Regions from separate parts of the Kitasatospora sp. NPDC057904 genome, predicted to be linked through region 4. Evidence: riboswitches for the same ligand, from Rfam matches in the RefSeq annotation. Region 4 holds a riboswitch; each other region holds the start of a gene.
What was found. Region 4 has a riboswitch for cyclic di-AMP ahead of ACFVSN_RS22845 (NlpC/P60 family protein). Riboswitches for the same ligand answer to the same signal wherever they lie in the genome.
Positions count from the first base shown of each region.

Region 1 (7,524 bases), on a different contig from region 4:
AGTCGATCCCGCCGACGCCGGGTCGGCAGGGCTCGCGCCAGGCTCTCCGTGCGCTCGCTGGCCTCACTGCGCAGGAGGTCGCCCCCGCCGACTTCCCGCGTGCTCCGGATCAACGCGGCCCGTCCCCGGCCCCGCGCACATTTGCCAACCTCTCTCCCCGCGCGAGAAGTCGATCCTGCCGACCTTCCGCGCCGCCCTCATCCCGCCGACTTCCCGCGCGCTCCGGAGCGTTCTCTCCCATCACGCCTGCCTCGCACGAGAAGTCGGCTCCGCCGACCTTCAGCGCGCTCTCGGTGTCCTGCAGAAGCGTTCCTTCAGCGTGTCGCGCGCCCCGTTCTTGCCCTCTTGCCCTGTTGCTCGCCGGGCTGCGCGAGAAGTCGATCCCGCCGACTTCTCACGCGCCTCCGGGGACGAGCAGAACCGTTTCATCGCCGCCATGCGCAGAGTGCGCCGCCTCCCCGCCAATTGCACCGCGCCAAAAGTCGGCCCATTCGACTTCCAGCGCGCTGCCGCCTCTGCCAGGCTCCGTGCGCGAGGCGCCGGCCGGGGCGACTTCCCGCGCGGCTTGCCCAGTGCCCCACGGGTCTGCGCCCGCCGCATGAGAAGTCGACCCTGCCGACTTCCCGCGCTGCCACCCGTCCCCGTGGCCTCGATCTCGTCCGCGCGAGAGGTCGACTCGGCCGACTTCTCGTGTGTTGTGCCCCGGGGTTCCAGGGCCCGTAAGAAGTCGACCCTGCCGACTCTTCGTGCTGCCCTGAACCTGCTGCCGCGCCCTCGCGTGGCGAGTGGCCCGGCACTGCCGGCGCGAGAGGTTGCCGGCCTCGGGGGCGCGATCAGGCCCGGCCCGAGGTCGGTCGCGCGAGAGGTCGACTCGGCCGACTTCTCATGCGTTGTGCCCCCGGGGTTCCAGGGCGCGCAGGATGTCGAACCTGTCGACTTTTCGTGCGGTCCTCGCGTGGCGGGGGAGGGGGCGGTCGCGTCCTGCTCGCCTGGGAGGTCGGTCTCGCCGACTTTTCGTGCTGCCCTGAACCTGCTGCCGCGCCCTCGCGTGGCGAGAGGTTGCCGGCCTCGTCGGGGGCGCGATCGGGACCGGCCTCGATCTCGTCCGCGTGAGAAGTCGACGCGGCCGCATTCTCGTGTCGCCTCAGGCCTTTGGCCAGGTGTGGAGGCCGCTCGTCAGGGTGGTGATGAGGCGGTCGTGGGTGGTGGTCAGGTCTTCGGCGAGTTGGAAGGCTCCGGCGATCGAGAGGGACGCGAAGCCGTGGGCGAGGGAGCGGACGGTGCGGGCGGCGTGGATGGCTTCGGAGCCGTCGAGGCCGTACTCCCGCAGGACCGCGACGATCACCCCCACCAGCCGGGCCGCCGCCGCGTTGAGGTCGTCGTCCGCCTGGGGGGCCTGCGGCAGGGCGTTGTACCGGTGCGGGTACGCCGTCGCGTAGGCGTGGTAGGCGCGGAGGACGGCGGCGACGGCGTCGTCCCCGCTGCGGCCGAGGGCGGAGTCGGCGAGTCGGGCGGCCAGTTCCTCGGTGACGCGGACGGCGATGAGCCGCCGCAGTTCGGTGAGGCCGCCGCTGACGTGCTTGTACAGGGAGGGGGTGGCGACGCCGGCCCGGGTGGCGACGGCGGCGAGGGTGAGGCCGTCCGGTCCCTGGTCGTCGATGAGGGCGAGGGCGTGGTCGACGACCTGCTCGGGCGTCAGTCCGACTCGGGGCATGGCTCGGTCTCTCTGTGTCGTGATCCGGGGGAGGAGGCTCAGGCGATCTCGGTGAGGAAGGGCAGCAGGGCACCGGCGACGGCCTGCGGGTTGTCGGCCATCGGGTAGTGCCCCGAGCCGTCGATCATCACCTTCCGGGCGCCGAGCGCCGCGGCCTGCCGGTCGGCGACGACCTCCGGCTTCGGGAAGTCGGGGTCCTTGGCGCCCATGAGGACGAGCGCCGGGCACCGCACGGCGGCGGTCCAGCCGACGGGCGAGGAGTCGCCGCGGACGTGTCCGCGGGTGGCGGTCCTGCGGCCGGGGGTGCGCAGCGAGTCGACGAGCCCGGCCACGTACGCGTCGAAGTCGGCCGGCTTGGCGCCCGGGTAGGCGAGCTTGCGGTGGTAGAAGCCCCAGAACGCGGGCCAGTGGATGACGACGGTCCCCATGGCGTGGACGACGCCGCGCATGAGGGCGTTCTGCGGGAGGTTCTCGATGAAGGCGTCGATCAGGACGATCCCGGCGACCCGCTCGGGCGCGTCCCCGGCGACCTTGACGACGGTCGCCCCGGTGTAGGAGCTGCCGGCCAGGACGGCCCGCTCGATGCCGAGGTGGTCGAGCAGGGCGAGGACGTCGGCGGCGATGGCGCCCGGCGCGTAGTCGTCCCAGGCGATCGAGGACTCGCCGAAGCCGCGCAGGTCCATGGTGATGACGCGGTGGCCGGCGGCGGCGAGCAGCGGGACGAGGCGCCGGTACGAGCGGCGGCTGTCGAGCATCCCGGGGAGGAGGACGACGGGGGTGCCGTCGCCCTTCCGGGTGTCGTCGAAGGCGATCCGGCCGCCGGGAACGTCGAGGTACTGGGTGTCCGGGGTGGTGGTGCCGTTCATGGTGGGCCTCCTCGGTCCGCTGCTGCGGTGGCATCGGCGGTGCTGCCGATAGCCATAAAGCTAAGGCTAATAGCCTTAGCCGTCAAGCTATCGGCCCGCTCTGATGTGAGGAGGCCGTCCGCGCCGACCGGCACCCCGCCCCCTCACGTCCCTTCGACCTTGAACGGGTCGTGCTCGCTGAGCAGCTTCTCCAGCCGGGCCTGGTCCACCCGGGTGACGATCTCGTTCGTCTCCTGCTTGTCCCGGATGACCTTGGCGAGCGTGAAGGAGGAGGTGACGGTGTAGAGCAGGCCGATCCCGAGGAAGGCCCGGGTCCAGGCCCCGACCGGCAGGTAGGCGATCCCGAGGGCGAGGGCGGTGCCCGACAGGGCGAAGGAGAGCACGGCCTGGAGGTAGTACGCGGCCGTGGTGCGTGACTGCATCGGTGCGTTCATGGCGCCAGGATGGCGGCGGTCCGGCCGCCGCACATGAGTAGGAGTACTCAGACGGGCCTGGTCGGGCCGTCGTTCGGTGATGCCCAATCACGTTAAGTAGTGCCAGGGGTGGGTAAGAGCCGCAAATCAGTCATAGGGCGCAAGGCACCCGCCCGGTTGTCGGCCGTCCCGGGCGGATGGCTTGGAATCAGGGCGCCCTAGGATTAACGTTTGATAACGCAGCGCGGTCGAAACGCCGTACCCAGACGGCACCGTGCGCCGTCGCCTAATCCCGCCGGCCGGCCTCCGGGCAGGTCAGGGAGCCGGGGAACCACGTTCCTTGGGGTGAATCGGCGGGGCCCCGGCCCGGCCGTAGGAGACCTTCCTGCTCCGAACCCGTCAGCTAACCCGGTAGGCGCGAAGGAAGGAAAGGAGCACGCCTCCGTGGCGTCGACGCACACCCCGGCACAGCCCGCCGGCCCTGCCGCCGGTACCCAGCTCCTCGACCACCCCCGTCCGGCCGGGGACGAGTTCCCGGCCCCGGAGGCCGAGGCCAACCGCCACCGGATGCCGCGTCAGACCCGCGGAGCCTCCCCGCTGCTCGGCGTCACCGCCGTCGCCGCCACCCTGGGCGCCACCGGCTTCGCCTCCGCGACCCCGGCCGCCGCGCCCGCCGTCGAGTCCCCGGACGAGGCCCCGGTCGCGCTCGCCGCAGACCCCGGCCTCGCGCTCGCCGCCCGCATCCAGCAGCAGGCCGACGGCCAGCGCACCGCCGCCGAGGAGGGCGCCCGCGTGCAGGCCGCGCAGGAGGCCCAGGCCAAGGCCGCCGCCAAGGAGGCCGAGGCGAAGAAGGCCGCCGACGACGCCGAGAAGGCCAAGGCCGCCGCCCTCACGCTGCCGGTGCGCGACTACAACCTGAGCGCCCACTACGGCCAGAGCGCCCGCTACTGGGCGCACCTGCACACCGGCCTGGACTTCGCCGCCGACACCGGCACCGCCGTGTTCGCGGTCGGCCAGGGCACGATCACCTCGGCCGGCTGGTCCGGCGCGTACGGCTACCGCATCGTCGAGACCCTGCCCGACGGCACCGAGATCTGGTACTGCCACCTCTCCTCGATCATCAAGGGCAGCGGCACGGTGACCTCCGGCCAGCAGATCGGCAAGGTCGGCGCCACCGGCAACGTCACCGGCCCCCACCTGCACCTGGAGGTCCGCCCGGGCGGCGGCGCCCCGGTCGACCCGGAGACCTGGCTCCAGCAGCGCGGCCTGAACCCCTAGCCGCCGCGCAACGCAAACGGGAAAGGCCCCGACCGTCGCCGGCCGGGGCCTTCCGCATCAGTCCCGTTCCGACGGCTCCGACGATTCCGGCGACTCCAGCGATTCCGACGGCTCCGACGGCTCCGGCGATTCCGACGGCTCCGACGCCTGCGGCAGCTGCGCCAGGTACGCCTCGATCTCCGCCGGCCCCGGCTCCGGCGCGAGCTCGGGGAACTCCTCGACCAGCAGCCGCGGCAGCCCCGGCACCGTCCACTCGCCGCACAGCGCGAGCGCCGCCTGCACCGCCGCGTCCTCGAACTGCCCGAAGTCCCCGGCCAGTTCGTCCGGCATCGGGCGCCCCAGCGCGTTCAGCTCGGCGAGGTTGCGGTAGCTGCGCCGCATCAGGCCCTGCTCCAGCAGCCGCCGCGCACCGTCCGTGGCCATGCCGACCGACAGCACCCGGCCCGGGCCCCAGCCCTGCTCGTCCGGCTCGTCCAGCCACCCGGCCTCGGCCAGCGCGGCGAACGCGTCCAGCCGGTCCTCCTCGGCCAGTTCGAGGAACCCGGCGAGCCAGTCCCGCACCGCGGCCCCGTCCGTGACGTCCACCCCGTGCGCGCGCAGCAGCACCGCGTACAGCCGGGGCCACGTCACCAGGTCCGCCCGGCGCAGCAGCCCGGCCGCGACCTCGCCCTGCCACTCGGCCTCGGCGTGCAGCCGCTCCTGCCGCTTGGCGTTGAGCCGCTTCGCCGCCCGCTGGTGGTCGACCAGCAGCCGGACGGCCTCGCCGTACGCGAACGGGTCCTCGTCGGGGGCGGGCTGGACGTACAGGTGGAGCCGCTCGTACAGCAGGTGCTCCACGGCGTCCGAGGTCAGTTCGGGCCAGCCGTCGCGCATCCTGCCCTCGCCCAGCTCCAGCAGCGCCAGCACCGTGCGCAGCGGCGCCTCGGCCACCGGGGTGCGGCCCTCCGCCGCCGCCCAGGCGAGCAGGTCGGCGGCCCTGGTGCGCGGGGCGAGCCGCAGGTCTTCGTCGTTCATAGCTCGAACGGTAACCGCTGGTCGGGGGTAGGGTCGGCAGCCATGGTCCCCGTACGTCTCACCGGCCCCCGGCTGGCCATCCGCGAGTACCACCACACCCCGGAGGAACTGGACGCGCTGCACGCGCTCTTCGGCGACCCGGAGGTCACGCGGTACCTCCCGTTCGAGCCGCGCGACCGCGAGGCCTGCGCGGACCAGCTCGCCCTCTACCTGGAGGGGGCGATGGAGGAGGAACGCGAGACCTACCGCCTGGCCGTCACCCTCCACGGCGCCGATGCCGAACCCCAAGCCGAAGCCGACGCCGCACCCCGAGCCGACGCCGGAGCCGACGACCCGGCGGACGCCGCGCCGATCGGCCAGGCCGCCCTCACCCTCGGCCCGTACCGGTCGGCCGAGCTCGGGTACGTGCTGCGCCGGGACGCGTGGGGGCACGGCTACGGGAGCGAGACCGCCCGGCTGCTGTGCGTCCTCGCCTTCGACCACCTCGGCCTGCACCGGCTGGCCGCCTCCGTGGACGTCGACAACGCGGCCTCCGTCCGGGTGCTCGGGAAGCTCGGCTTCCAGCGGGAGGGCCGGGTCCGGCACGACGTCCTCAAGGGCGGTGTCTGGTCCGACTCGTACCTGTACTCGCTCCTCGCCGACGAGTGGCGGGGGAGCGGAACGGCGGGTACGGGGGGTTAACCCCACCCCGGATCCGCCAGGCCTCCGGATGCCGCCGGACCACCCCGCCCCACAAGAATGGAACCGTCAGCAGGGGAACGAGACGGGCAGGGGCCGGGACATGAGCAGCTTCACCACACACGACCGCGACTGGGACGTCCTGGACGGCCACGACGGCCGCACCGGCGAGCGCACCGACGACAGCCGCCCCGCCCGGGCCCGCCGCACCGAGGAACCGCCGCCGTTCTGGCGGGCGCCGTTCTCCGCGCACTACTACCGCGAGGTCGGCTACGCCCTCACCGGGCTGCCGGTCGGGCTCGTGGGCTTCGCCGTCGCCGTCATCCTCTTCTCGTTCGGCGTCGGCACCTTCGTGACCGCCCTCGGACTGCCCGTCCTGGCCGGGCTGACGGTCGCGGCCCGCGGCTTCGGCCGGCTGGAGCGCTCCCGGGCCCGCGGCATGCTCGGCCTGGACGTGCCGGGACCGGCGCCGGTGCGCCAGAGCCGTCCCGGCACGTGGGGCGCGATCACCGCGCGGCTGGCGGACGCGGCCGGGTGGAAGGGCGTGCTGTACCAGGTGGTCATGTTCCCGTGGGCGGTGTTCAGCTTCGCGATGACGCTGGTGTTCCTGCTGGTCGGCTGGACGATGGCGCTCTACCCGCTCTACCACTGGGTCTTCCCGACCTTCACCTCGTGGCGGGGCTACAAGGTGTTCGACTACACGGACGGTAAGGGCGTCGAGCACGTCTACTTCGTCGAGGGCGCCGGGCAGATCGCCGCGGTGTCGGTGGCCGGCATCGTGATCGTCTTCCTCACCGCACAGCTGGTCCGCAGCCTGACCAACGTCAACCGGGCCGCGATCCAGGGCCTGTGCGGCCGCTGACCCGCCGAGCGAGCCCCTCCCGGCCCTGACCGCGCCCCGGAACGCTCCGGATGCGGCCGGGGCCGGCCCGTGTTGCGATGACCGGGTGGCCGACGACACTCCAGCCACGGACCCGGCCGCAGACCCGGGCCGCGCCGCGGACCCGGCCGTGGACCCGGACCCGCTGGTCACCTCCCGCCCCCTGGACGAGTACTGCGCGCTCTTCGGCCTCACCCGGGCCCGGTTAGCCGCCCTGCCGGGACCGGTGCTCGACTGCCCCGGCGGCGCCGCGGGTCTCCCCGCCGAGGCCCGCGCCCTCGGCTGCCGCGTGATCGCCGCCGACCCGGCCTACGCCCTGCCCCCGCCCGCCGTCGCCGCCCACGCGCTCGCCGCCCGGGCCGCGATGGCCGCCGCCATGACCACCCGCCCCGAGCTGTACCTGTCCGCGCGGCTGCTCCCGCCCGACCGCTACCTGCGCAGCTGGGACCGCGCCCGCCGCCTGTACGTCGCCGACGCCGCCGCCCACCCGGAGCGGTACGTGGCCGCCGCGCTGCCCCGACTGCCGTTCGCGGACGGCACCTTCGCCCTCACCCTGAGCGGCTACCTGCTCTTCGCCTACCCCGAACGCTTCGCTCCGGCACGGCAGTTGGACGCCCTGGTGGAGCTGGTCCGGGTGACCTCCCCGGACGGCGAGGTGCTCGTCCACCCGCTGCACGACGG
Region 1 is NZ_JBHVOL010000030.1:56,987-64,510, forward strand. Features, by position in the region: gene ACFVSN_RS40235 (TetR/AcrR family transcriptional regulator) at 1,145-1,714, opposite strand; gene ACFVSN_RS40240 (alpha/beta fold hydrolase) at 1,753-2,580, opposite strand; gene ACFVSN_RS40245 (YiaA/YiaB family inner membrane protein) at 2,724-3,014, opposite strand; cyclic di-AMP (ydaO/yuaA leader) riboswitch at 3,267-3,425, shown strand; gene ACFVSN_RS40250 (M23 family metallopeptidase) at 3,438-4,271, shown strand; gene ACFVSN_RS40255 (hypothetical protein) at 4,329-5,285, opposite strand; gene ACFVSN_RS40260 (GNAT family N-acetyltransferase) at 5,328-5,966, shown strand; gene ACFVSN_RS40265 (sensor domain-containing protein) at 6,067-6,825, shown strand; gene ACFVSN_RS40270 (hypothetical protein) at 6,911-7,524, shown strand, end outside.
Region 1: another riboswitch for cyclic di-AMP. It lies ahead of ACFVSN_RS40250 (M23 family metallopeptidase); the one in region 4 lies ahead of ACFVSN_RS22845 (NlpC/P60 family protein).

Region 2 (7,524 bases), on a different contig from region 4:
GGATCCGGCCGCCGAGCACGCGGTGCTGCGCAGCGCGCTCATGGGCGGGTGCATCGGCCTCCTGCTGCCGGGCGCGGAGGTGCCGCTGGCGCCGATCCGGGCCGACCTGTTCCGGCGCTACGACCTGCCGTGGGAGCTGGGCCGCCCGCCGCAGCCGCTGCCACAGCCGCTGCCGCTGCCGCTGCCGCTGCCGCTGCCGCCGGAACGCGAACGGCCGCCGGCCCGCGGCTGACGGCCGGTGGGCGGCGGCGGATGCTCCGGCGGCCGGTGCTCGCCGACGGCCGGTCCGGGCGGCGGGCAAGCACGGCTCGTGGTCCGGCCGTTCGGGCCCGGACGTCCAGGCCCCTCCGGGCGGAGGCTCAGCGTTCCTTCAGGATCGAGGCGAGCAGGTCTATGGTGCGCTCGGGCGTGAGGCTGTCCACGCAGAGGCGCTCCATGACCTGGATGTAGGCGTCCACGTCGTCCCGCTTGTCGAGGTAGAGCGCGCTGGTGAGCTGCTCCAGGTAGACGACGTCGGCGAGGTCCTGCTCCGGGAAGCGCAGGATCGTGAACGCGCCAGACTCGCCCGCGTGCGCGCCGAAGCGGAACGGCATGACCTGGATGACGACGTTGGCCTGCTCGGCGACGTCGATCAGGTACTGGACCTGGCCGCGCATCACCTTGGGCCCGCCGACCGGGCGGCGCAGCGCGGCCTCGTCGATGACGGCCCACAGGCGCGGGTTGTTGCCCTCGGTCAGCAGCTTCTGGCGGCGCAGGCGGAGGCTGACCCGCCGTTCGACCTCCTCCTCGCTGATGACCGGCCGACTCTGACCGAAAACCGCCCGCGCGTACTCCTCGGACTGCAGGAGTCCCGGGATGAACTGCACTTCGTACGTGCGGATCAGCTGCGCGGCCTCCTCCAGGCCGACGTAGGTCTGGAACCAGCCCGGCAGCACGTCGTTGAAGCTGTGCCACCAGCCGGACTTGTTGGCCTCGCGGACCAGGCCGAGCAGGGCCTCCCGCTCCAGGCCGTCGTCCACGCCGTAGAGGCTGAGCAGGTCGGCGACGTCGCGCTCCTTGAAGCTGACCCGGCCGAGCTCCATGCGGCTGATCTTGGACTCGGAGGCGCGGATCGCGTAGCCGGCGTCCTCGCGGGTGATGCCGCGCGCCTCACGCAGGCGTCGCAGCTGTGAGCCGAGGAGGATCCGGCGGACCATCGAGCCGCCGCCCGGCTGAACTGTGGTCATGCGGTCGAAACCTCCACCTAGGGCAAACAGCGCACAGTCTGCCATCAGTTGAGCGCTCACGGTGCCGATACTGACGGATGTTCCTATCAGTTCTGCACTCCACACACCAGGATGCACGTGCATCCGGCGCTTGCATATGCCAATAGTGCGACTGCACGTGAATCGACTCTTGCATCTGCAGTGAGCGCAGAGGACCATGGTGCACGTGCACCTGCACATCCCTGGCAATCCCGCGGGCTCCGCGTCGACCCCACGCGCGACTCCGTGCACCAGCCCGGCAGCGTCCCCCACGCCACCGGGCCTTCGTGTGCGCGCGCGCCTCGTCGAGGAGGGGGCCGTGCGGCCGAGCGAGTCGGAGGTGACCGGCATGACCCCGGCGGGTCCAGCCGTGTCCGCCCCCTTATGGGAGGAGCTCTTCATGGGCACCGGTACGGCTTTGGCGGTTGACCCCCACGTGGTCACCTGTACGCTCGCTCCTCGCTTCGAAGCCGTCAGAACCGCACGTGACTTCGCCCGGACCGCTCTGCAGCGCTGGGGGCTGATGGAGCTGTTCGACGACGTCGCGCTGGTCGCGTCGGAACTCGTGACCAACGCGCTGCGGCATGCGATCGGCGCACGGCCCGACCCGGTGGGCGGCGCCCTGGGCGAGTACGACTTTCCCACACAGCACGGTGGAGACGGCAGGCTGCCGATCCGAATAAGCCTCGTGCACCGCGCGCCGCAGATCGTCTGCGCGGTCAGCGACCCGAGCAGCACCGGCCCGATCGCCCGGGAGGCGGACTTCGTGGCCGAATCCGGCCGCGGGCTGCACCTGGTGGACTCGTTCAGCCACTCCTGGGGCTGGCACCCGCTGGGCGGGGGCAAGGTCGTCTGGGCGCTGTTCGAGGCCGACGCGCAGGCCGCGACCCCCGAACTCGGTGGCCGGCACCGGCGCTCCGCCTAGCGGCGGACGGGCACGCACCCCCGCAGCGCGGGCACGCGTCCCCGGATCGATGGACACCCCGGGAGGACCGAAACCCCGGGAAGAAGCGGTAGTTCGCCCTCGCCGGGCTCGCGCCGGAGACCTACCGGCCCCCCGCAGCGCACCCGCGACGACCAGTGCGCCCCCGACGGCCGACGGGCCGCCAGTGCGCGGGACAGCAGCGCACGGGACAGCGTTACGCGGGACAGCAGCGCACGGGACGGTGGAGAAGCCCGCGAAGAGGCACACCACCGAGCGCGTGACGAACCGCGCGGACGACCGCGGGGCCGAGCCTGCGGAGAAGACAAAGGCCGCCGTGGTGTCAGCACCCACGACGGCCCCCCGATGGCTCCTGGTGCGGAGCGGTGGCCGGACCGACGGACGTCCGGTGAAGCGGCCGGACGGCCCGGTGAACGGCCGGACGGACGTCCGGTCAGGCGGACAGGTGGTCGAACTCCCCGTCCTTGGCCCCCAACAGCATCGCGGCGATCTCGGCCCGCGTGTAGATGAGCGCCGGACCGTCCGGGAAGCGCGAGTTGCGCATCGCCACGTCGCCCCCCGGCAGCGCGGCGAACTCGACGCAGTTGCCCTGGGAGTTGCTGTGCAGGCTCTTCTGCCAGACCACTCCCTCCAGCTCGGTGGCGGCCATCCCGTTGTAGGGACCGTACGAGCCGCCCAGTTCCTGCGATTCGTGCGAGTCGTGCATAGAAGTCTCCCGAAGAGCCCCGGAGTTGCGGTCCAGCGCGGCGCCCCCGGCACCCGCCGAACGAACGGGCCGGCCCCGTACCAGCCCGGCACAACGCCTCACTTGACGCGATGATAGCCCTTGTGCACGTGCATCAGCACGAGACGGTGCAGGTGCACGAGGCCTTTCACCGGCCGACCTGAACTCTTCACGGACCCTTCTCCTGACGGTACGTAAACGGACATAGCCGACCGAACCGGCCCGCTTCCGATAACCGGCCGTGAGCGGCTCCCCGCTAAATGTTGATCTTCGAAAGCCGGGAGTCGCGCACTCGTGACCCTCCGTCAGACCGCCCGTCGACTGTGAGACATCTCACGCGCCACAGGTGCAACGTGACGCCCCACCGGACACGTCTCCAGGAGATACCGGCGGACGCGCGGGGGTTGGGCCAGGTATGTCCGGAATATGACCTAATGACCGCTCATCGACCCGCGCACGCGGGAGCTCCGCGCGCCGCGCACACCACGCTCGCGCGAAACCGGCACGGCAGCCGACTGCAGCCCTGACGGGCCGATGTCCTACGATCTCCGCCATGAGCACCGCAGCCATCCCGGGCGCGCCACTGCCCGTTCGCACTCCAGGCTCCCGTGCGCGGGGGCGCCACCGTCGCCCCGAGCGCCCCGAGATCCCGTCCGGCTCCCCGGCCCTGGTGCTCGCCGTGCCCGCGACCGCCGGGCCCGAGTCCCACTCGGTCGTCGAGGAGCTGCTCTCGATCGTCCGCAGCGAGCAGAACGGCGTCCAGACCGCGGTGGGCTACCTCCCCGGCGACGGCACCGAGGGCGCGGACGGCACCGAGCGCAGCATCGGCGAGCTGCTGGCGGCCGCCGCCGAGGCCGGCGTCCCGGCACCGATCCTGGTACCCCTGGTGCCCGGCCCGCACGACTTCCTGCCCGAACTCCACGCACTCGCCGCCGAGTACGGCGCGCACGTCACCGACGTGCTGGGCCCGCACCCGCTGCTGGCCGAGGCCGTCCACGTCCGCCTGTCCGAGGCCGGGCTGGCCCGCGCCGACCGCGCCCGCCTGTTCGCCATCGCGACCGCCGCGGACGGCGTCGTGCTGACCACCGTCGGCGGCGAGGACGCCGCGGCCGCCGCCGGCATCACCGGCGTGCTGCTGGCCGCCCGCCTGGCCGTCCCGGTCGTCCCCGCCGCGCTCGACGTGCCCGGCTCGGTCGCCGCCGCCGTCGCGCACCTCAAGGAGACCGGCTCGCAGCGCCCCGCGCTGGCCCCGCTGGTGATCGGCCCGGAGGCGGACTCCGAGCTGCTCGCCACGGCCGCCGAGGAGACCGGCTGCCCGTCCGCCGCGCCGCTCGGCGCCTACCAGACGGTCGGCCAGCTCATCGCCTCGCTGTACCTGGCCGCGCTGCCGGCGCCGTCCGCGGAGGCCCTGGCCGCCGCGCAGGCCCAGGCCGAGGCCGAGGCGGCGGAGGCCGCCTCCGAGGGCTCCCGCGCGGCCCACGCGGCCGGCGGGACGGCCTCCGGGGCGACCGGGGAGGCCGCCGGCGAGTAACCGCCGACAACGCGTACGGAAGGGCCCGGAGCGACCGCGCTCCGGGCCCTTTCGGCTTGCGGCGTAAGGGAATTAAGAGCCGAATGCGCGAGATGTCCGTTCTGTGATTGTTTGCGATCGGGTGACCGCCCGTCATGCGATTCCTGAGAGCCTGACAGTTGTGCACATCCGCAGGTTTATTGCGAGAAAACGATCATTTTCGATCTTGGAGAAGGAAATTCTTGGCGGCTTTCCATAATCCGTGATGCGCATCACAGGTATTTGCAGTTCGTACTTAAGTCTGCTTAACGTGCTCCCCGTTCGTGACCACACGGACCCAGCACATCCGCAACGCCGAGTCCTGCCGTCGGGTGCGCTGGAAGCGCGAAAACGCACCACGGCAGGAGCGGGGGACCCACAGGTAAGTCGCCCCGGACCGATCCACGGAACGGTCCTGGGCTAGGGGTGAAGCCGCGCCACAGCGCGGCCGGGCAACTCCGGCCCGAATCCGACAGCTCACCTCGCAGGCGTGGGAGAGGACCGCGTCTTCATGCTGCCCACCAACGGCACTCGCCTGTCCAGCCGCACCCGCCGCGTGATCGCCGCCCTCGGCGTCGCCGGCGTCGGCCTCACCATCCCCTGCCTCACCTCCGGCACCGCCTCCGCCGCCTCCGTCGCCACCTGGGACAAGGTCGCCCAGTGCGAGAGCAGCGGCGACTGGAGCATCAACACCGGCAACGGCTTCTACGGCGGCCTGCAGTTCACCTCCAGCACCTGGGCCGCCTTCGGCGGCACCTCGTACGCCCCGCAGGCCAACCAGGCCACCAAGGACCAGCAGATCGCCGTCGCCGAGAAGGTCCTCGCCTCGCAGGGCCCCGGCGCCTGGCCCGTGTGCTCCGTCCAGGCCGGCCTGACCGCGGGCGGCGCCCCGGCCGCCGTCGACACCTCCGCCGCCGCGAGCACCGCGAAGGCCGCCCCGGCCGCCCCGGCCGTCAAGCCGGCCCCGAAGCCCGCCGCCCCGGCGCAGGACCAGGCACAGGCCCCGGCCGCCGCCGACTCCGCCAAGGGCACCTGGACGCAGAAGCGCCAGGACTGGACCCAGGGCGGCACCACCCAGGCCGGTGCCTCGGACTACACCGTCGTGGCCGGCGACTGGCTGTCCACGATCGCCGACAAGCACAACGTCAAGGGCGGCTGGCAGCGCCTGTACGAGCTGAACCGCGGCACCCTGACCGACGGTCCGGACACCATCTACCCGGGCCAGCACCTGTCCTTCGGCGACTCCGCCCAGGCGCCGGCCGGCCAGTCCGGTGACTTCAACTGGTTCGACCGCTCGCAGAAGCCGGGCCAGTCCTCCGCCGGGAACGCCGTGACCGCCCAGCCGGCCGCCGAGGCCCAGACCCCGGCCGCCAAGCCGTCCTCGAAGCCCGCCGCCAAGCCCTCCGCCCAGGCGCAGACCCCGGCCCCGGCCGTCACCGGCTCGATGGCCGCCGCGGTCAGCTTCGCCAAGGCGCAGGTCGGCCAGGCGTACGTCTACGGCGGCACCGGCAACGGCGGCTGGGACTGCTCGGGCCTCACCCAGGCCGCGCTGCGCGCCGCGGGCATCTCCATCCCGCGCGTCGCCAACGACCAGGCCGCCGCGAGCACCCATGTCTCGCTGGACAGCCTGCAGCCGGGCGACCTGCTGTTCTGGTCCAACAACGGCCAGGACTCCGGCGTCTACCACGTCGCCATCTACATCGGCGGCGGCCAGTACGTCGAGGCCGCCAACCCGAGCTCGGGCGTCCGCCTGCAGACCATCGCCAACTGGGCGCCGGACTTCGCCGGCCGCGTCTGAGGATCCTTCCGGAACCGTCCCGCCGGGGACGGGTGACGGATCGCGGATGACAGCGAACAGATGACAGATAACAGATGACAGATTTCATCATCTGTTATCTGTCACCCGCCCACCGCCCCGGGGAGAGACTGGTCGCTCTCCCCGGGGCTTCGGCGTACCCGCCTCCGAAGTCCGTGCCGCCTCCCCCCGGCGCGCACCCGCGGCTCCGCGCATCGGAGCATTCGCGTGGTCAAACCCCGGCCCAGCGGGCATGCTGCTGCTCTGCACCCGAGGAGGAGTCACCCATGGCCCAGGTCACCGTCACGCTCGACGCGAACCTCGCGATCGACGCGATGATGCTCTCCGGCACCAAGAGTCCCCAGGACGCCGTCGAACTGATCCTGCGCGACTACCTGGCCCGCGGTCGCCGCACCGAGACCCGCACCGGCGACGCCGCCGACGGCCACCGCGTCACCGCCGACCGCCCGACCGTCCAGGAGGGCTGACCCCGGCCCGGCACGGCACTCGCGGCACAGCCCAGCACGGCGCAGCACAAGCCCAGCACAGCACAGCACAGCCCGGCACAGCACAGCACAAGCCCGGCACAGCCCGGCACGGCACGCCGAAGGGCCCCGGAGAGCAACCGCCCTCCGGGGCCCTTCACACGGCCGTCACCGGCCTCAGCGCGCGCAGGCCCCCGTGGAGCCGCGCATGACCAACTCCGGCTGGAACATGAACTCCCCGCGCTGGGCGGCGTTCCCGCCCACCTCCTCCAGCAGCGCGTCCACCGCCGCCGTCGCCATCGCCTCGACCGGCTGGCGGATCGTCGTCAGCGGCGGCTCGGTGAAGGCGATCAGCGGCGAGTCGTCGAAGCCGACCACCGACACGTCCTGCGGCACCGACAGCCCCCGCTGCCGCACCGCCCGGATCGCCCCGAGCGCCATCATGTCGCTGCCGCACACGATCGCCGTGCACCCCTTGTCCAGCAGCGCGCCCGCCGCCGCGTGCCCGCCCTCGACGCTGAACAGCGTGTGGTGGACCAGCTCCTCGGCCTCCTCCTGCGTCCGCCCGAGGACGGTGCGCATCGCGGCCGTGAAGCCCTCGATCTTGCGCAGCACCGGCACGTACCGCCTCTGGCCGACCGCCAGCCCGATCCGCTCGTGCCCCAGCTCGGCGAGGTGCTGGACGGCCATCCACATGGCGGCCCGGTCGTCCGGCGAGATGAACGGCGCGTCGATCCGCTCGCTGAAGCCGTTGATCAGGACGAACGGCACCCCGCGCCCGGCC
Region 2 is NZ_JBHVOL010000003.1:658,882-666,405, reverse strand. Features, by position in the region: gene ACFVSN_RS11655 (TetR/AcrR family transcriptional regulator) at 1-232, shown strand, start outside; gene ACFVSN_RS11650 (helix-turn-helix transcriptional regulator) at 360-1,226, opposite strand; gene ACFVSN_RS11645 (ATP-binding protein) at 1,645-2,169, shown strand; gene ACFVSN_RS11640 (DUF397 domain-containing protein) at 2,621-2,893, opposite strand; gene ACFVSN_RS11635 (hypothetical protein) at 3,465-4,442, shown strand; cyclic di-AMP (ydaO/yuaA leader) riboswitch at 4,805-4,964, shown strand; gene ACFVSN_RS11630 (transglycosylase family protein) at 4,951-6,258, shown strand; gene ACFVSN_RS11625 (hypothetical protein) at 6,543-6,743, shown strand; gene ACFVSN_RS11620 (LacI family DNA-binding transcriptional regulator) at 6,918-7,524, opposite strand, start outside.
Region 2: another riboswitch for cyclic di-AMP. It lies ahead of ACFVSN_RS11630 (transglycosylase family protein); the one in region 4 lies ahead of ACFVSN_RS22845 (NlpC/P60 family protein).

Region 3 (7,524 bases), on a different contig from region 4:
GTCCACCCCGTACGGCACCGGCGCCGTCACCGCCGCCGAACTCGCCCTCGTCACCCCGGACCAGCTCGCCCGCACCGAGGCCGGCCTGCTCACCCACCTCGCCGACGACCACGCCGACGCGCTCGCCGTCCTCACCCGGCTGCTCGACCCCGCGCTCCTCGCCGGCCGCCCCGCCGTGCGCCCGCTCGCCCTCGACCGCTACGGCCTGGTGCTGCGCCTGGACCACCCGCACGGCCACCGCGACGTCCGCCTGGTCTTCCCCGAACCGGCCACCGACACCGAGGACTTCGGCCACCGCATGCACGACCTGCTGGCCGCCGCCCAGCACGCGCTGCCCGCCCACCGCATCTGACAACCGTCAACCCCAAAAAACCTGACGGACCGTCAATCACGTTCCGCCGCATCCTCCAACACGATCCGCCCCATCCGCGCGTAGAGCTCCGGCCGCCGCCACCGCATGACGAGCGCCAGCACGATCCCGCCCGCGAAGGCACCGATCACCAGGTACGGGATCAGCCGGAACAGCAGCGTCCCGGCGGCCGCGCCCGCCGCGGCGCCCCGGTTCACCACCAACAGCGCGACCACCCCCGCCATCGCCACCCCGCCCGCCACCGGCGCCGTCAGCGTCCGGAACCAGTGCCTGGTCTCCGGGTGCCTCCCCAGCACGTGGAAGTACCCGACCACGGCGAACGAGCAGAGCGTCTGCACGATCAGGATCGCCATCGTCCCCAGCAGCGCCAGCAGCGTGTACAGGTGCAGGTACGGATCCATACCGGCCACCAGGAAGGCGAGCACCAGCCCCGCCGCGATCCCCGACTGCACCACCGAGGCGACGTGCGGCGAACCGTGCCGCGGGTGCGTGCGCCCGAGCGCCGGGTGCAGGAAGCGCTCCCGCCCGATCGCGTAGAGGTACCGCGCCGCGCACTGGTGGAAGGCCATCGCGCACGCGAACGACCCGGTGACGACCAGCCATTGGAACACCCGCACCGCCCACGCCCCGAGGTGCGCGCCCAGAGGGTCGAAGAACAGGCTGTTCCCGTCCTTGCCCGGCACCGCACCGCTCGCCACCGCGACCGCGTGCTCCACCCCGTTGCCGGACACGATCATCCAGGACACGAACACGTAGAACAGCCCGACCCCGACCACCGACGCCAGCGTCGCCCGCGGCACCACCCGCTTCGGATCGCGCGACTCCTCCCCGTACATCGCCGTCGACTCGAACCCCACCCACGACGTGAACGCGAAGAACAGCCCGAGCCCGGCCGCCGCGGCGCCCGAACCCCCCACCCCCTTCAGCGCGTTCAGCGGATTCACCGCCTCGCCGACGATCCCGTCCGGCCCGCCGCCGGCCGCCAGCACCGCGAGCGACACCGCCCCCAGCACCCCGACCTCCAGCACCAGCGCCACCCCGAGCACCCGCGCGGTCAGGTGCAGGTCGAACCAGGCCATCACCCCGATCACCAGCAGCCCGGCCGCCGCGTACCACCCCCACCCGAGGTCCACGCCCAACTGCGCCCGCACCAGCCCGCGCAGCGCGTACGCGAAGAAGCCGACGACGGAGGCCTCGAAGGCGACGTACGCGAGCAGCGCGAGCAGCCCGGCCGCCATCCCCACCACGCGTCCGAGCCCGTGCGAGACGTACCCGTAGAACGCACCGGCCGCGGTGATGTGCCGGGCCATCGCCACGTACCCGACCGAGAACACGGTGAGCACGAGCGTCGCCACCACGTACGCGGCGGGCGCGCCGGCCCCGTTGCCCTGCCCGACGACGATGGGCAGGTTCCCGGTCATCGCGGTGATCGGAGCGGCGGTGGCGACCGCCATGAACACCACCCCAACGAGCCCCACCGACCCCGGCTTCAGCCGGTCGACCCCACGCTCCGCCGCCCGCCCGCCGCTCTGGACCGCCATCCGCCCGCCTCCGCCCACCGCACCCGACCACCGCACCGACCGGCGCCATCGCAGCACGCCGAAGGCCCGCACGCCGAACAAATCGTCAACGAACGACCAGTCCGGCCACTCCACCGGACGCAGTCTTGATCTCCACGTCAGCCGGCTCTCATCGCCGTCTCACGGTCGCGGTGGATCGTGGCCCGACGAAGGACGAACAGCCGGGGGAACTGGAGCCATGACGGCAGAGGACAAGGAAAGACCGGGCAGGGAAAGACCGGGCACGGCCCACTGGTTCGGCCGGATGACGCTCCGCGGCCGGCTCGCGCTGTTCACCGCGGCCGCGGTCTCGCTGGCGGTCGTAGCCTGCGCGGTGGCCGGCTGGTTCGTCGCGCGCGACGAGATGGTCAACCAGGTCGACCAGACGCTGTCGCACGCGTGGATGCCGGGCGACCGGCCGCCGAGCGGCGCGCAGATCAAGGCGCTGAACGACTGGTGCAACGGCGCGGCCGGGCAGCCCTGGATGCCCAGGGGGGACACCGTCCCGACGGTGATCGTCGCCGACGGCACCTCCTGTCCGCAGAAGGACCCCCGCGCCGTGGTCGTCACCCCGGACGACCTGCCCGTCGCGCAGAGCGGGAGCAGCGGCCCGCACGCCGCCTCGCTGTTCCGCGACGGCCACACCGTCGACGGCACCCCGGTGCGGGTCTACGTGGTCAGCTTCGGCCCGGTGATGTTCGACAACGCCGCCTCCACCGCCGCCGTGGCGCTCGCCCAGCCGCTCGAACCGGTGCAGGACGCGCTCACCGAGCTCGCCCTGATCACCGCCGGCGCCGCGGCCGTCGTCATCGCGCTCGCCGCCGCGGGCGCCCTGTGGATCGCCCGCACCGCCCTGCGCCCGGTCGACCGCCTCACCCGCGCGGCCCAGCACATCGCCCGCACCCAGGAGCCGGGCGTGACGATCGAGGTCTCCGGACACGACGAGATCGCCCGCTTCGGCGAGGCCTTCAACGCGATGAGCACCGCCCTCGCCGGTTCGCTGGACAGCCAGGCCCGGCTGATCGCCGACGCCGGCCACGAACTGCGCACCCCGCTGGCCTCCATGCGCACCAACGTCGACCTGCTCATCCGCAGCCAGGAGTCCGGTCGCCCACTGCCCGAGGCGACGCTCACCCGGATCCTCGGCAACATGAAGGCGCAGATGACGGAACTCTCCACCCTCATCGGCGACCTGCTCGAACTGTCCCGCCCCGCCGACGCCCGCGGCGCGAAGCCGCTGCCCGTCGTCGCCCTGCACGACATCGCCGCCCGGGCCGTCGAGCGGGCCGAACTGCGCGGCCCCGGCCTGGTGTTCGGCGCCGACCTGACGCCCTGGTACGTGCGCGCCGATCCGCACGCGCTGGAGCGCGCCGTGATCAACCTGCTGGACAACGCGGTGAAGTTCAGCCCGCCCGGCGGCCGGATCGGCGTCTCGCTGGCGGACGGCGAACTCGCCGTCCGCGACGAGGGCCCCGGCATCGCCGCCGAGGACCTCCCGCACGTCTTCGACCGCTTCTGGCGCTCCCCGTCCGCCCGCCAACTGCCGGGATCCGGCCTGGGGCTGGCGATCGTCGCCCGCACGGTCCGCGCGGCCGGCGGCGAGGTCGCGCTCGCACCGGCCGGCCCGGACGGCGGCACCGTCGCGACCGTCCGGCTGCCGGGCGCGGCCACACCGCCGCCGGAGACGCCCCCGCCGGCCGGCGCCGACCGGAGCTGAGGCCGGCGACGAGAACGGCAGGCCGGAAGACAGCGACCGGCCCGGCCCACGAGGAATCCTCGTGGGCCGGGCCGGTCTGGGCGTGTCCCGCGCCCATGTCCGCCGGTGCGGCGATCACCCGGTCGAGCGGTCACCCGACATGACCATCCCGGACGATCGTTTCGCCCCGCACCTACGGTGGTCCGTCATCCCCGAAGGGGGGAGCTCAGAGCGCGACGCCGTGCGCCCGGAGGTAGGCGACCGGGTCGATGTCCGAGCCGTACTCCGGCCCGGTGCGGATCTCGAAGTGCAGGTGCGGGCCGGTCACGTTGCCGGTGGCACCGGACAGGCCGAGCTGCTGGCCGACGGTCACGGACTGGCCGACCGTCACGCCGATCGAGGACAGGTGCGCGTACTGCGCGTACTTGCCGTCGGCGAGCTGGATCTCGACCTCGTTGCCGTAGGCACCACCGTTGTCGGCCTTCACCACGACGCCGTTGGCGACGGCGCGCACCGGGGTGCCGGTGGAGGCGACGAAGTCCTGGCCGGTGTGGTGGCCGGAGGCCCACATCGCGCCGGCGACGCCGTACGCCTCGCCGAGCACCGGGTTGGCGAGCGGGGCGACATAGCCGGAGGCGGCGGCGACCGGAGCGGCGGCCGGAGCCTGCGCGGGCTGGGCCACGGTGGCCTGGACCTGCACCTGGGCACCCGGGGTGGTGGCCTCGGTCTGGACCTGCACCTGCGGCTTGGCGGCCGGGGCGGCGGGCTTCTGAGCGGGAGCGGCCGGGGCGGCCGGGGCGGCCTGGGCCGCGATCGCGAGCGACTGACCCGGGAAGATCAGGTTCGGGTTGGCGCCGACCACGGAACGGTTGTGCGCGTACAGCGCCTGCCAACCGCCCTCGACGTGCTTGGCGTCGGCGATCTTCGAGAGGGTGTCACCGCTGACGACCCGGTAGGAGGCGTCGCCCTGGGCGGCGGCCGGAGCGGCCGGGGCCGAGGCGGCGGCGACCGGAGCGGCGGGGGTGCCGGGGGCGGTGTGGGCCTGGGCGCTCATCGCGGTGACGAGCGGGAGGGCGAAGGAGACACCGGTGACGGCGGTCGCGATGCCGATGCGGGCGGCGCGGGGCAGGGTGATACGACGAGCCTGAGCAGGCATGGAAGTTTCCTCTCCGACGCCTGCGAGGTGAGCTGTCGGGTTCGGGCTGGAGTTGCCCGGCCGCATGCGCGGCTTCACCCCGAGCCGGCCCTGGAACTTCCGCGCAAACAGCGCGAATTCCGGTCCGGCGACTTACCTGTGGGTCCCCCGCTCCTGCCGTACAGAGTTCAGTGCGAGCCACCGGGCAGCGGCAGGACTCGGCGTTCCACCCGGTGGATCCGTCCGGACTGGCCGGTCGGTCGCTGAACTAAAACTCATCCGTCCGGGTGAAGCAATGTCGATCTCTTGAACCCACAACAACCCCACCCGCCACGATGACGCTCCGAATGATCCGGAATACGGTGCGTGCACAATCCATTCACTGCCCGCAGCGGATCAACGACCCTCCGCCGACGAGCCGACCCCTCCGTGACCACACGATCACCCACCGCACCCCCCGGACGCACCACCGGTGACCCTTGTCACGTGCACCCCGCCGGGCGGAGGATCGGGCCGTGGCCACAACCAACGCCGGCTCCTTGCGCCTGGGCACCGCGCAGGGACGCTGGGTCCTCCTGGCAACAGTGCTCGGCTCCAGCATGGCGATGCTCGACGGCACCGTGGTGAACGTCGCCCTGCCCCGCATCGGCACCGACCTCGGCGCCACCCTCGCGTCCCTGCAGTGGACGCTGAACGCCTACCTGCTGACGCTCGCCGGGCTCATCCTGCTCGGCGGCGCGCTCGGCGACCGCTACGGCCGGCGCCGGGTCTTCCTGCTCGGCGTGGTCTGGTTCGCCATCGCCTCCGCGGCCTGCGCCGCCGCGCCGAACATCCAGGTGCTGATCGCCGCACGCGCCGTCCAGGGCATCGGCGGGGCGCTGCTGACGCCCGGTTCGCTCGCCATGCTCCAGGCGGTCTTCCACCCGGACGACCGCTCGGCCGCGGTCGGCCTGTGGTCCGGCCTCGGCGGCGTGTCGGCGGCCGTCGGCCCGTTCGTCGGCGGCTGGCTCGTGGACGGCCCCGGCTGGCGCTGGATCTTCCTGCTCAACCTGCCGCTCGCCGCCGCCGTGATCGCGGTCGCCACCCGCTACGTCCCCGAGAGCCGGGACGAGAGCGCCACCGGCCGCTTCGACGTGCTCGGCTCGGTGCTCGCCGCCCTCGCGCTCGGCACCTTCACCTACGCGCTGACGGCGGGCGGCGAGGGCCTGTCCCCCGTCGTCTGGGTCACCGGCGTGCTCGGGCTCGTGCTCGGCGCGGCCTTCATCGTCGTCGAACGCCGCGCCCCCGAACCGATGCTGCCGCTCGGGCTGTTCTCCTCGCGGCTGTTCACCGCCGTGAACCTCGTCACCCTCTGCGTGTACGCGGCGTTCAGCGGCGTCTTCTTCCTCCTGGTCGTCCAGTTGCAGATCGTCGCCCGCTTCTCGCCGCTGGTGTCCGGCCTGGCCCTGGTGCCGATCACCGTGCTGATGCTCGCGCTGTCCTCGCGCGCCGCGCGGCTCGGCAAGCGGATCGGCCCGAGGATCCCGCTGACCGTCGGGCCGCTGCTGTGCGCCGCCGGGGTGCTGCTGATGCTGCGCGCCGGCGCCGGCTCCTCCTACTGGGCGGACGTCCTGCCCGCCGTCACGGTGATGGGCTGCGGCATGACGCTGCTGGTCGCTCCACTGACGGCGACCGTCCTCGCGGCCGTCGAGGTGCGGCACGCGGGCATCGCGAGCGGGGTCAACAACGCCGCCGCCCGCGCGGCCGGCCTGCTCGCGGTCGCGGCCCTCCCGGCCCTGGCCGGCCTGAGCGGCGACGCGTACCGGGTGCCGGCCGCGGTCGACAACGCCTTCCACACCGCGATGCTGATCTGCGCCGGGCTCCTGACGGCCGGCGCGATCACCGCCTTCGTGACCATCCGCGGCAACGTGCTGGCCCCCGAGGACCACCCGGTCGCGGAGCCGGACACCGAGTGGTGCTGCGGCACGACCCCGCCCCTCGACCCCGGCCACGTCCACACGCACGAGGGCCCCGCCACCGGTCCGGCAGCAGGGCCCTCAAAAACCTGACGCTGCGTCAGAGAATGTCACCGGGGGCATACTTGGCCGCCTCCGGGTAGGCCGCGGCGACGGCCTCGACCAGCCGGACGACCTCGGCGACCTGCGCACCGGCCGCGCCGGTGAACGAGAGCCGGTCGGCCAGCAGCGCGTCCAGCGCGGCGCGGTCCAGCGGGATCCGCTCGTCGGCGGCCAGGCGGTCCAGCAGCTCGTTCTCGCGGGCGCCGGCGCGCATCGCGAGCGCGGAGGCGACGGCGTGCTCCTTGATGACCTCGTGCCCGGTCTCCCGGCCGACGCCCGCGCGCACCGCGCCCATCAGCACCTTGGTGGTGGCGAGGAACGGCAGGTAGCGGTCCAGCTCGGCCTCGACGACGGCCGGGAAGGCGCCGAACTCGTCGAGGACGGTCAGGAAGGTCTCCAGCAGGCCGTCGAAGGCGAAGAACGCGTCCGGCAGCGCGACCCGGCGCACCACCGAGCAGGAGACGTCGCCCTCGTTCCACTGGTCGCCGGCCAGCTCGCCGGTCATCGACGCGTAGCCGCGCAGGATGACGGCCAGGCCGTTGACGCGCTCGCACGAGCGGGTGTTCATCTTGTGCGGCATCGCGGAGGAGCCGACCTGGCCCTCCTTGAAGCCCTCGGTGACGAGCTCGTGGCCGGCCATCAGGCGGATGGTCTTGGCCAGGCTGGACGGCGCGGCGGCGAGCTGGACGAGGGCGGTGAGCACCTCG
Region 3 is NZ_JBHVOL010000011.1:304,940-312,463, forward strand. Features, by position in the region: gene ACFVSN_RS27490 (DUF2470 domain-containing protein) at 1-352, shown strand, start outside; gene ACFVSN_RS27495 (APC family permease) at 385-1,911, opposite strand; gene ACFVSN_RS27500 (sensor histidine kinase) at 2,195-3,646, shown strand; gene ACFVSN_RS27505 (peptidoglycan DD-metalloendopeptidase family protein) at 3,852-4,781, opposite strand; cyclic di-AMP (ydaO/yuaA leader) riboswitch at 4,784-4,964, opposite strand; gene ACFVSN_RS27510 (DHA2 family efflux MFS transporter permease subunit) at 5,276-6,808, shown strand; gene purB (adenylosuccinate lyase) at 6,816-7,524, opposite strand, start outside.
Region 3: another riboswitch for cyclic di-AMP. It lies ahead of ACFVSN_RS27505 (peptidoglycan DD-metalloendopeptidase family protein); the one in region 4 lies ahead of ACFVSN_RS22845 (NlpC/P60 family protein).

Region 4 (7,524 bases):
AGGCCGTCCAGTCGGCGACGCCCTCGGAGAGCCACAGCGGCGTCCAGGCCCGGGTGTCGGCCCGGGTCGCGACGTGGGTGGTCTCGTGGGTGACGACCACCTGGCGGCCGAAGTCGCTGAGCCGCCCGAACGCCTCGGGGTTGATCAGCACCCGGTCGGCCGGGGTGTGCGAGGGCGCGCCGGGGGCGGCCACGGTGACCGCCGCCATGCCCGTCCAGCCGGCCGGATCGGCCTCCAGCAGGCGGGCGAACTGCGGCTCGGTGGCGGGCAGTTCCAGCAGCAGTCGGCCCGCCCAGCCGGTGCCCCAGACCGCGCTCACCGCGGGGACGGCGCGGTCGCCGATCGCGACCGGCCCGGCCGGGTCCGGTCCGGCGGCGAGGCCGAGCACCAGGCACTGCGCGCCGCGCGCGGACCGTCCCGTCCCGAAGTCCCAGAGCGCCGGCGGCCCGCTCGCGGCGTCCTCGCGCTCGACCCGCCAGCCGTCGGCCCGCGTCAGCGTGAGGCGGCGGGGGTAGACGGCGGGGTACTCGTCGTAGCCGGCGACCCGGACGTCCAGGTCGGCCGTGACGGTCAGCCGGCCGGGGTCCGTGCCCGGGGAGACGACGAGGTTGCGGTAGCCGGCGGTCAGCGGCAGTCCGGTGGTGGCCGACAGCTCGCGCGCGCGTTCGTCCAGCACCGCCGCCACCTCGGTCCGCTCGTCCGCCCCGCCGAGCCCCCGGCCGGCCACCGCGGGGGCGACGGGCGGCAGCGACAGCTGGGTCAGCCCTCCGGCGGCGAGCAGCAGGGCGCCGCGCCGGGACAGCACGCAGGGCCGTATCGCGTCCGGTCCGGACGGGGTCGGGCTCAGAGCCGGACCACCCCCGCGACGGGCATCGCGTTGACGCTCTCGTACCGCACCCTGGCCCCCGGGTACGGGGCGTGCACGATCACCCCGCCGCCGGCGTACATGCCGACGTGGTGCATGTCCCGGTAGAAGATCACCAGGTCTCCCGGTCGCGCTTCGGACAGGCTCACCCGCTGGCCGGCGTAGGCCTGGGCCTGCGAGGTGCGCGGCAGGCTCACTCCCGCCTGCCGCCAGCTGTAGTACATCAGACCGGAACAGTCGAACGCGCGGGGGCCGGTGGACCCGTACACGTACGGCGACCCGATCATCCGCACCGCCGCCGCGAGCGCCGCCGCCCCACGCTCGGAGGCGGGCGGGGTGGTGCCGAGGTCCAGCCGGTCGGTGCCGCGGGTGGCGCGCTGCTCGGCCTCCTGGGCGTCCTGCGCGGCCATCCGGGAGCGCTCGGCGGCGCCCAGGCTGTTGAGCAGCCGCTGGGCCTTGGCCAGCCGCTGCTGGATCTCCTGCTTGCTGTCGGCGAGCGTCCGGCGGGCCTGGTCCAGCTCGGCGAGCTTGGCGGCGGTCTCGGTGCGGCGCTGGTCGAGCCCGCGCTGACGGGTCACCAGCTCGTGCAGCGTCTCGTTCTGCCGCTCGGTCGCCTGGTCGAGGGTCCGGGCGCGGGCGAGGTAGCCCTCCGGGTCGGTGGCGAGCATCAGCTGGACGGTCTGCGCCATGCCGCCGGAGCGGTACTCGGCGCCGGCCACGGTGGCGAGGTCGCCGCGCAGCTGGTTCAGCTGGTCCTGGGCGGCGGCGATCTCGCCCTGGAGGACGGTGGTCTCGCCCTGGAGCCGCTGCTGGGCCTCCTGCGCGGCGTTGTACTTCTCCGACGCCTGTTCGGCCTCGTTGTACAGCTGCTCGACCTGCGCCTTGACGTCCTTGCGGCTGGGCGCGTCCGGGGAGCCGGGGGCGGCCTGGGCGCTGCCGCCCGTCGTGACGCCCAGGGCGGTGGTGGCGGCCGCGGTCAGCACCAGCGCACGGGCGAGCAGTTGGGAACGGCGGTGCACGGGCATGGCGGCGGCTGCTCCAATCCTGCGGACCGGTCCCGCCGCCGCACCCAAGCGGGCGGTCCTGGAGCGGGAGTCCGGTGGCAGACGTTAGCGAGTCCGGGCAACCGAGTCCAAACCTCTCCCAACCCGAATATTTGACCCTTAATCGGACACCAGTCCGAGGAAAGGAAACGCCGCAGGCCCGGACCTCCGGGGAGGAGGGCCGGGCCTGCGGGAAGCCGAGCGGGGAATCAGACCCGCACGATGGACGAGAGCGGCATGTTGGTGACCGCCTCGTAGCGGACGCTCGCACCCGGCTTGGGCGCGTGCAGCACCTGGCCGTTGCCGGCGTAGATGCCGACGTGGTGGGCGTCGTTGAAGAAGATCAGCAGGTCGCCGGGCTGGGCCTGGGAGAGGTCCGTGCCGATCCGGGTCCCGGCGCCGGCCTGCTCCTGCGAGGTGCGCGGCAGCGAGACGCCAGCCTGGTCGAAGGCCCAGACCATCAGGCCCGAGCAGTCGAAGGAGTTCGGGCCGGTGGCGGCCCAGACGTACGGGCTGCCGATCTTGGTGGCGGCGTAGGACAGCGCGGCGGCACCGCGCGAGCTGCCCGCCGCCGGCGGCTTGGCGACCGGCGAGGACGACGGGGCCGAGCCGAGGTCGGTGCGGCTGCTGTCGCGGGAGGCGCGGTCGGCGGCGGCCTGCTGGGCCTTCGCGGCGTCGGCCTTGGCCTTGGCATCGGCGGCGGCCTTGTCCTCGGCCGCCTTGATGGCCTGGCGCTCCTGCTCGGACAGGGTGTTGAAGAGGTTCTGGGCGGCCGTCAGCTTCCCCTGGATCTGTTCCTTGGACGCCTTCAGCTGCTGGGTGGTCGCGTCCAGCTCGGCGAGCTTGCCCTGGGCCTCGGTGCGGTCCTGGTCCAGCTTGCGCTGCTGGTCCTGGAGCTCCTTCAGCTGACCCTTCTGGGTGCTGCCGGCCTGGTTCAGGGCGTCGGCCTGGCTGAGGAAGTTGTCCGGCTTGGACGAGAACATCAGCTGGACGGTCGGGGATATGCCCCCGTTGCGGTACTGCTCGCCGGCGATCTGGGCGAGGCCGCCCTGGAGGTCGGTCACCTGCTCCTGCTGGCGGGCCACCTGGTCCTGGAGGCCGCTGACCTGCTTCTGCAGCTCCTGCTGCTTGGACTGGGCGGCGTTGTACTGCTCGGTCGCCACCTCGGCCTGCTCGTTGAGCTGGTCGACCTGCTCCTTGACCTGGTCCTTGGTCGGCGCGGGGTCGGCGTGGGCGCCGGACTGCGCGGAGAGGGCGACGGCTGCCGCGGCAACTCCGGTCAGGAAGGAAACTCGGGCACGGCCGGCGGGCTTGGGACGACGATGGGACGCCACGAAGGCGGACTCCTTCTTCCTACGTCCGCCTACCGGGTGAGCTGACGGGTTCGGGCCGGAAGCATGCCCTACGACGCCTCACGGCCGTTCCACCGGCCGACCTGGCGCCGATTCACCCCGGAGGAACGTGGTTCCCCGGCTCCGCTCCACAGCGCCCCCTGTCACTGGGCTCCCCTGTCGGACGGTCGCTTCGACCCGTCCCGCTGCTTCACGAACTCGGCGGGAACCACCGCCGCCACCCTGGCTGGGCGATCGACAGTGCGGTGGTCCGGGTCACGACCCTAGTAACTGAACCGTGATCGGTTCAAATCCTTGTCAGAAAAAAGGCGGAAGAATAACCAAGTTCTTTTGTGAAGATGACAGAAGGTGATCGCAGCAGCACGCAAGGCTGATCACTTGTCACGCGAACGCGGCGAAACGCAGGGAAACGCGCTCAAGCGAACGCGCCACCCCCGCTCGGGAGGTGGCGCGGATCACAGGGCCGTCGCGCCGGCCCGCGGCGTGTCGGCGGGTCAGACCCGGCGGATGGTGTTGATCGGCATCGCGTCGGCCTTCATCACCTTGACGACGTCGCCGGTGTGCGGCGCGTGCACCACCATGCCGTTGCCGATGTACATCGCGACGTGGTGCATGTCGGGACCGTAGATCACCAGGTCGCCGGGCTGGGCCTGGTCCAGCGAGGGCACCCGGGTGCCGTAGTGGCCCTGCTCCTGCGAGGTGCGCGGCAGCGAGACGCCGGCCTGGCCGTACGACCAGAGCATCAGGCCCGAGCAGTCGAAGGTGCTGGAGCCGACGGCACCCCACACGTACGGCGAGCCCTGCTTGCTCATCGCCTTGGCCACGGCCACGGCCGCGTAGCCGCTGGCCGGCGGCAGGCTGCTCAGGTCGACCCGGTCGGTGCCGCGCGAGGCGCGGTCGTCCTGGGCCTGCTGGGCCTTCAGCGCGGCGCGCTCGGAGGCGCTGAGCGAGTTGAGGAGGTCCTGGGCCTGCTTGAGCTTGGCGTTGACGTCCGCCTTGGACTGGTTCAGGTCCTTGGTGGTGGAGTCCAGGGAGGCCAGCACCGCGGCGGCCTCGGCCTTCTCCTGGTCCAGGCGGCGCTGCTGGTCCAGCAGGCCCTTGAGCGCGTCGGTCTCGGTGGCGGTGGCCTGCTGCACGCTGGAGGCCTTGGCCAGGTAGTTGTTCGGGTCGGAGGAGAGCATCAGCTGGACGGACGGGTCGATGCCGCCGGTGCGGTACTGCTCGCCCGCCACGCCGGCGAGGCCGGTCTGAAGCTGGGTCATCTGCTCCTGGCCGCGGGCCACCTGGTCCTGGAGCTGGTCGGCCTGCTTGCGCAGCTGGTCGGCCCGCTCCTTGGCGCCGTTGTACTTCTCGGCGGCCTGCTCCTGCTCCTGCTGCAGCTCGTCGATCTGCGCCTTGACGTCCGTCTTGTTCGGCTGCGGCGCGGCGTGCGCGGCCACCTGGGCGGAGAGCGCGACCGCGGTCGCAGCAGCAGCGGTGAGCACGGAGACCCGCGCGCGGCTCGGCTGCTTGGGACGGCGGTGGGAGGCCAAGGGACCTGCTCCTTCTTCCATGGACTCACCGGTTCGGGTGAGAAATCCGGAAAATAGGTTTGACGCCAGACCCTAGTGAACATCCAGGCATTGCGCCACTCCCCCAAAGGCGTGAACTCCGAGCCCCCACGCCGCTTCACCGAATCCGCACATCACCGCAAACCGGACGCTGAGCGGCCGTCATCCCCATCGGCACGGAATCAGGGCCGCGCCAGCCGGTTCAGCAGCAGAACCGAGGCGACCGGGCGCGCGCCGGCCTTCCGCACGCCCTCCGCGACCTCCCGGTCGGCGGAGACCACCACGACCGGACGGCCCTGCGGCTCGGCCCGCACCAGGCGTCTGATCAGCTCGTCCGCCGTCTCGCCGGTCCGGCTGAAGCGCACCCGGACCCCGCGCGGCGGCGCCATGATCACCGGCACGTCCAGGTCCTGCCCGTCGAACACGCACGTGACCTCCGCCTGCGTGCGCTGGGCCAGCATCGCCAGCCCGCCCAGCAGCCGCAGCCGCTGCTGCTCCAGCGGCAGCGTCGGATAGCCGGTCTTCGTCACGTTGTAGCCGTCCACCACCAGGTGCACCTGCGGGATCGCCAGCAGCTGGTCCAGCAGGGCCGGATCGTCCTCCGCGAGCCCGCGCCGGGCCACGTCGTGCGGCGAGGCCGAACCCGGCACCACCGCCTCCACCAGGTCCGCCGGGCGGATCTGCGACACCGGCAGCGCCAGCTCGCGCTGCAGCCCCTGCGCCGACTGCAGCACGGTGTCCAGCAGCAGCCGCAGCCGCATGTCCTCCACGCTGCGCCCCTCGCGGGCCGAACGGCGGCCCTGCTCGGCGGCGGTCTCCAGCTCGCCGACGCGGTGCCGCAGCCGCCGTGCCTCGCTCTCGGCCGCACTGCGCTCGGTCGCCGCCTGCGCGCGCAGCGCCTCCAGCTCACCGGCCAGCCGACGGGTCTCGGCCTGCGCCCGGCGGGTGTCGCTCTCCAGCGAACGCACCTTCTTGCGCAGCGAGTCGGCCTCCCGCCGGACGTCCTCGGACTCGGCCCGCTGCCGGTCCAGGTCCGCGCGCGCCCCGGCCCGCACCTCGGCCAGCTCGGCCTGCAGCTTCTCCACCAGCCGGGCCGCCTCCGCGGCCGCGCCCTCGGCGCCGGCCCGCTCGGCCTCCTCGCCGGCCTCGGCGACCAGCCAGCTCCAGCCCGCCGACCGCACCAGGTAGGCGGCGGCCGCGACGTCCATCGGATCGGCGGCGCCGGGGACGCTGCCCGACTCCAGCGCCTTCACCAGGTCCGGCTGGCCCAGCCGCAGCCGCTCCGCTATCCGCAGCCGGAAGGCCGGCTCCGACTCCAGCGCCGCCGCGATCGCCGTGGCCGCGTACTTGGCCCGCCGGGCCGGGGTGAACTTGGCGTACTGACGCAGGCTCTGCGGCAGCTCGGCGGGCGGCAGTCCGCCGAGCGCGTCCGCGGCCAGGCCGACCACGCGCCGGCGCACGCCCTCCGGCAGCGGCCGGTCGAGCTTCTCGGCGGGACGGCCGGCGCCCGGGTCCGCGGCGGTTCCGGACGCGGCGGCACCGTCGGCGGCCCCCGCCGCCCCGGCGGCCGGCTCCGCAGCGGGCTGCCCCTGCGGTCCGGCGGGCTCCCTCGCTGCGTCCACCACGTCCTCGGCTCCGATCCTGGTCCAACGGGTGCGGCCCCGCGGCCGCCGTCCCTGTCGTCACGCTCCGTGCGTTCTGTCTGTATTGTCCCGTGCGGCGGACGGCCGTGCCGTGCACCGTCCACCGCACCGGCGGGGCATCAACCCTGCTCGGCCTCGACCGCCGCGTCGTCCGCGCCCGGGCGGGCGACCAGCTCGACCTGGTCCACCGCGTTGCACCAGCGGCAGCGCACCGTCTCGACCGTCTCGCTCAGGACTTCGGTCTCCTCGACCTTGGACTCGCCGGCCAGGTCGAAGTGCAGGAACTCGGTGACCCGCGCGGAGCGGGTCACGTCGAAGCGGGTGAGGTTGCCGCACAGGGTGCAGCGCCAACGCGTCTCGGCGGTCAGAGCGGGGACGGTCATCGGGGGTCCTCTCGGGTGGTCCCTGGGTGGGCTAGGCGCTCCCCCCGGAGCCCCGGCATCGGCGGCGGGAGGCGGGAATGCCCGCCCCAAGCCTATTGCCTGGGGCAACCATCACGGCCACCGGTTCGGGCGATCGGGACGGCTAGCCCACCTGCCGTACAGCGCGGTGTCACGGAGGGCCCGCGGAGGGATGCTTGGCCGCATGGCGCTCGCGGCCCCCGGCCACACCGACGCGCGGGACGGCGGCCCCGCGGTGCCCGCCCCGGCGGTCACCTACGCCCTGATCGCGCTCAACACCCTGGTCTTCCTGTTCGGGCCGGCCGCCGGACTCAACCCCCTCTACGGCACCGGGCAGGCCCGGCTCTGCGCCGAGCAGCGGTACGAGCAGCGCTGGGGCGCCGTCCCCGCCGAACTGCTGGCCGGGCGCCCGCTGACGGCCGAACAGCTCGCCGAGGCCCCGGACCCGGCCCCCGGCTGCCCGGCCGCTCCCACGCCGGGCAAGCGCCCGGCCGTCTCCGTCCTCACCGGCCTCTTCCTGCACGCCGGCTGGCTGCACCTGGCCGGCAACCTGCTCTTCCTCCACGTCTTCGGCCCCACCGTCGAACGGCGGGTCGGCCGGGCCCGCTTCCTCCTCTTCTACCTGGCCGCCGGGAGCCTCGCGACGTACGGCTTCGCCCTCGCCGAGGCG
Region 4 is NZ_JBHVOL010000009.1:3,139-10,662, forward strand. Features, by position in the region: gene ACFVSN_RS22835 (hypothetical protein) at 1-805, opposite strand, end outside; gene ACFVSN_RS22840 (NlpC/P60 family protein) at 844-1,890, opposite strand; gene ACFVSN_RS22845 (NlpC/P60 family protein) at 2,118-3,242, opposite strand; cyclic di-AMP (ydaO/yuaA leader) riboswitch at 3,253-3,406, opposite strand; gene ACFVSN_RS22850 (NlpC/P60 family protein) at 3,755-4,792, opposite strand; gene ACFVSN_RS22855 (NYN domain-containing protein) at 4,993-6,432, opposite strand; gene ACFVSN_RS22860 (hypothetical protein) at 6,573-6,836, opposite strand; gene ACFVSN_RS22865 (rhomboid family intramembrane serine protease) at 7,039-7,524, shown strand, end outside.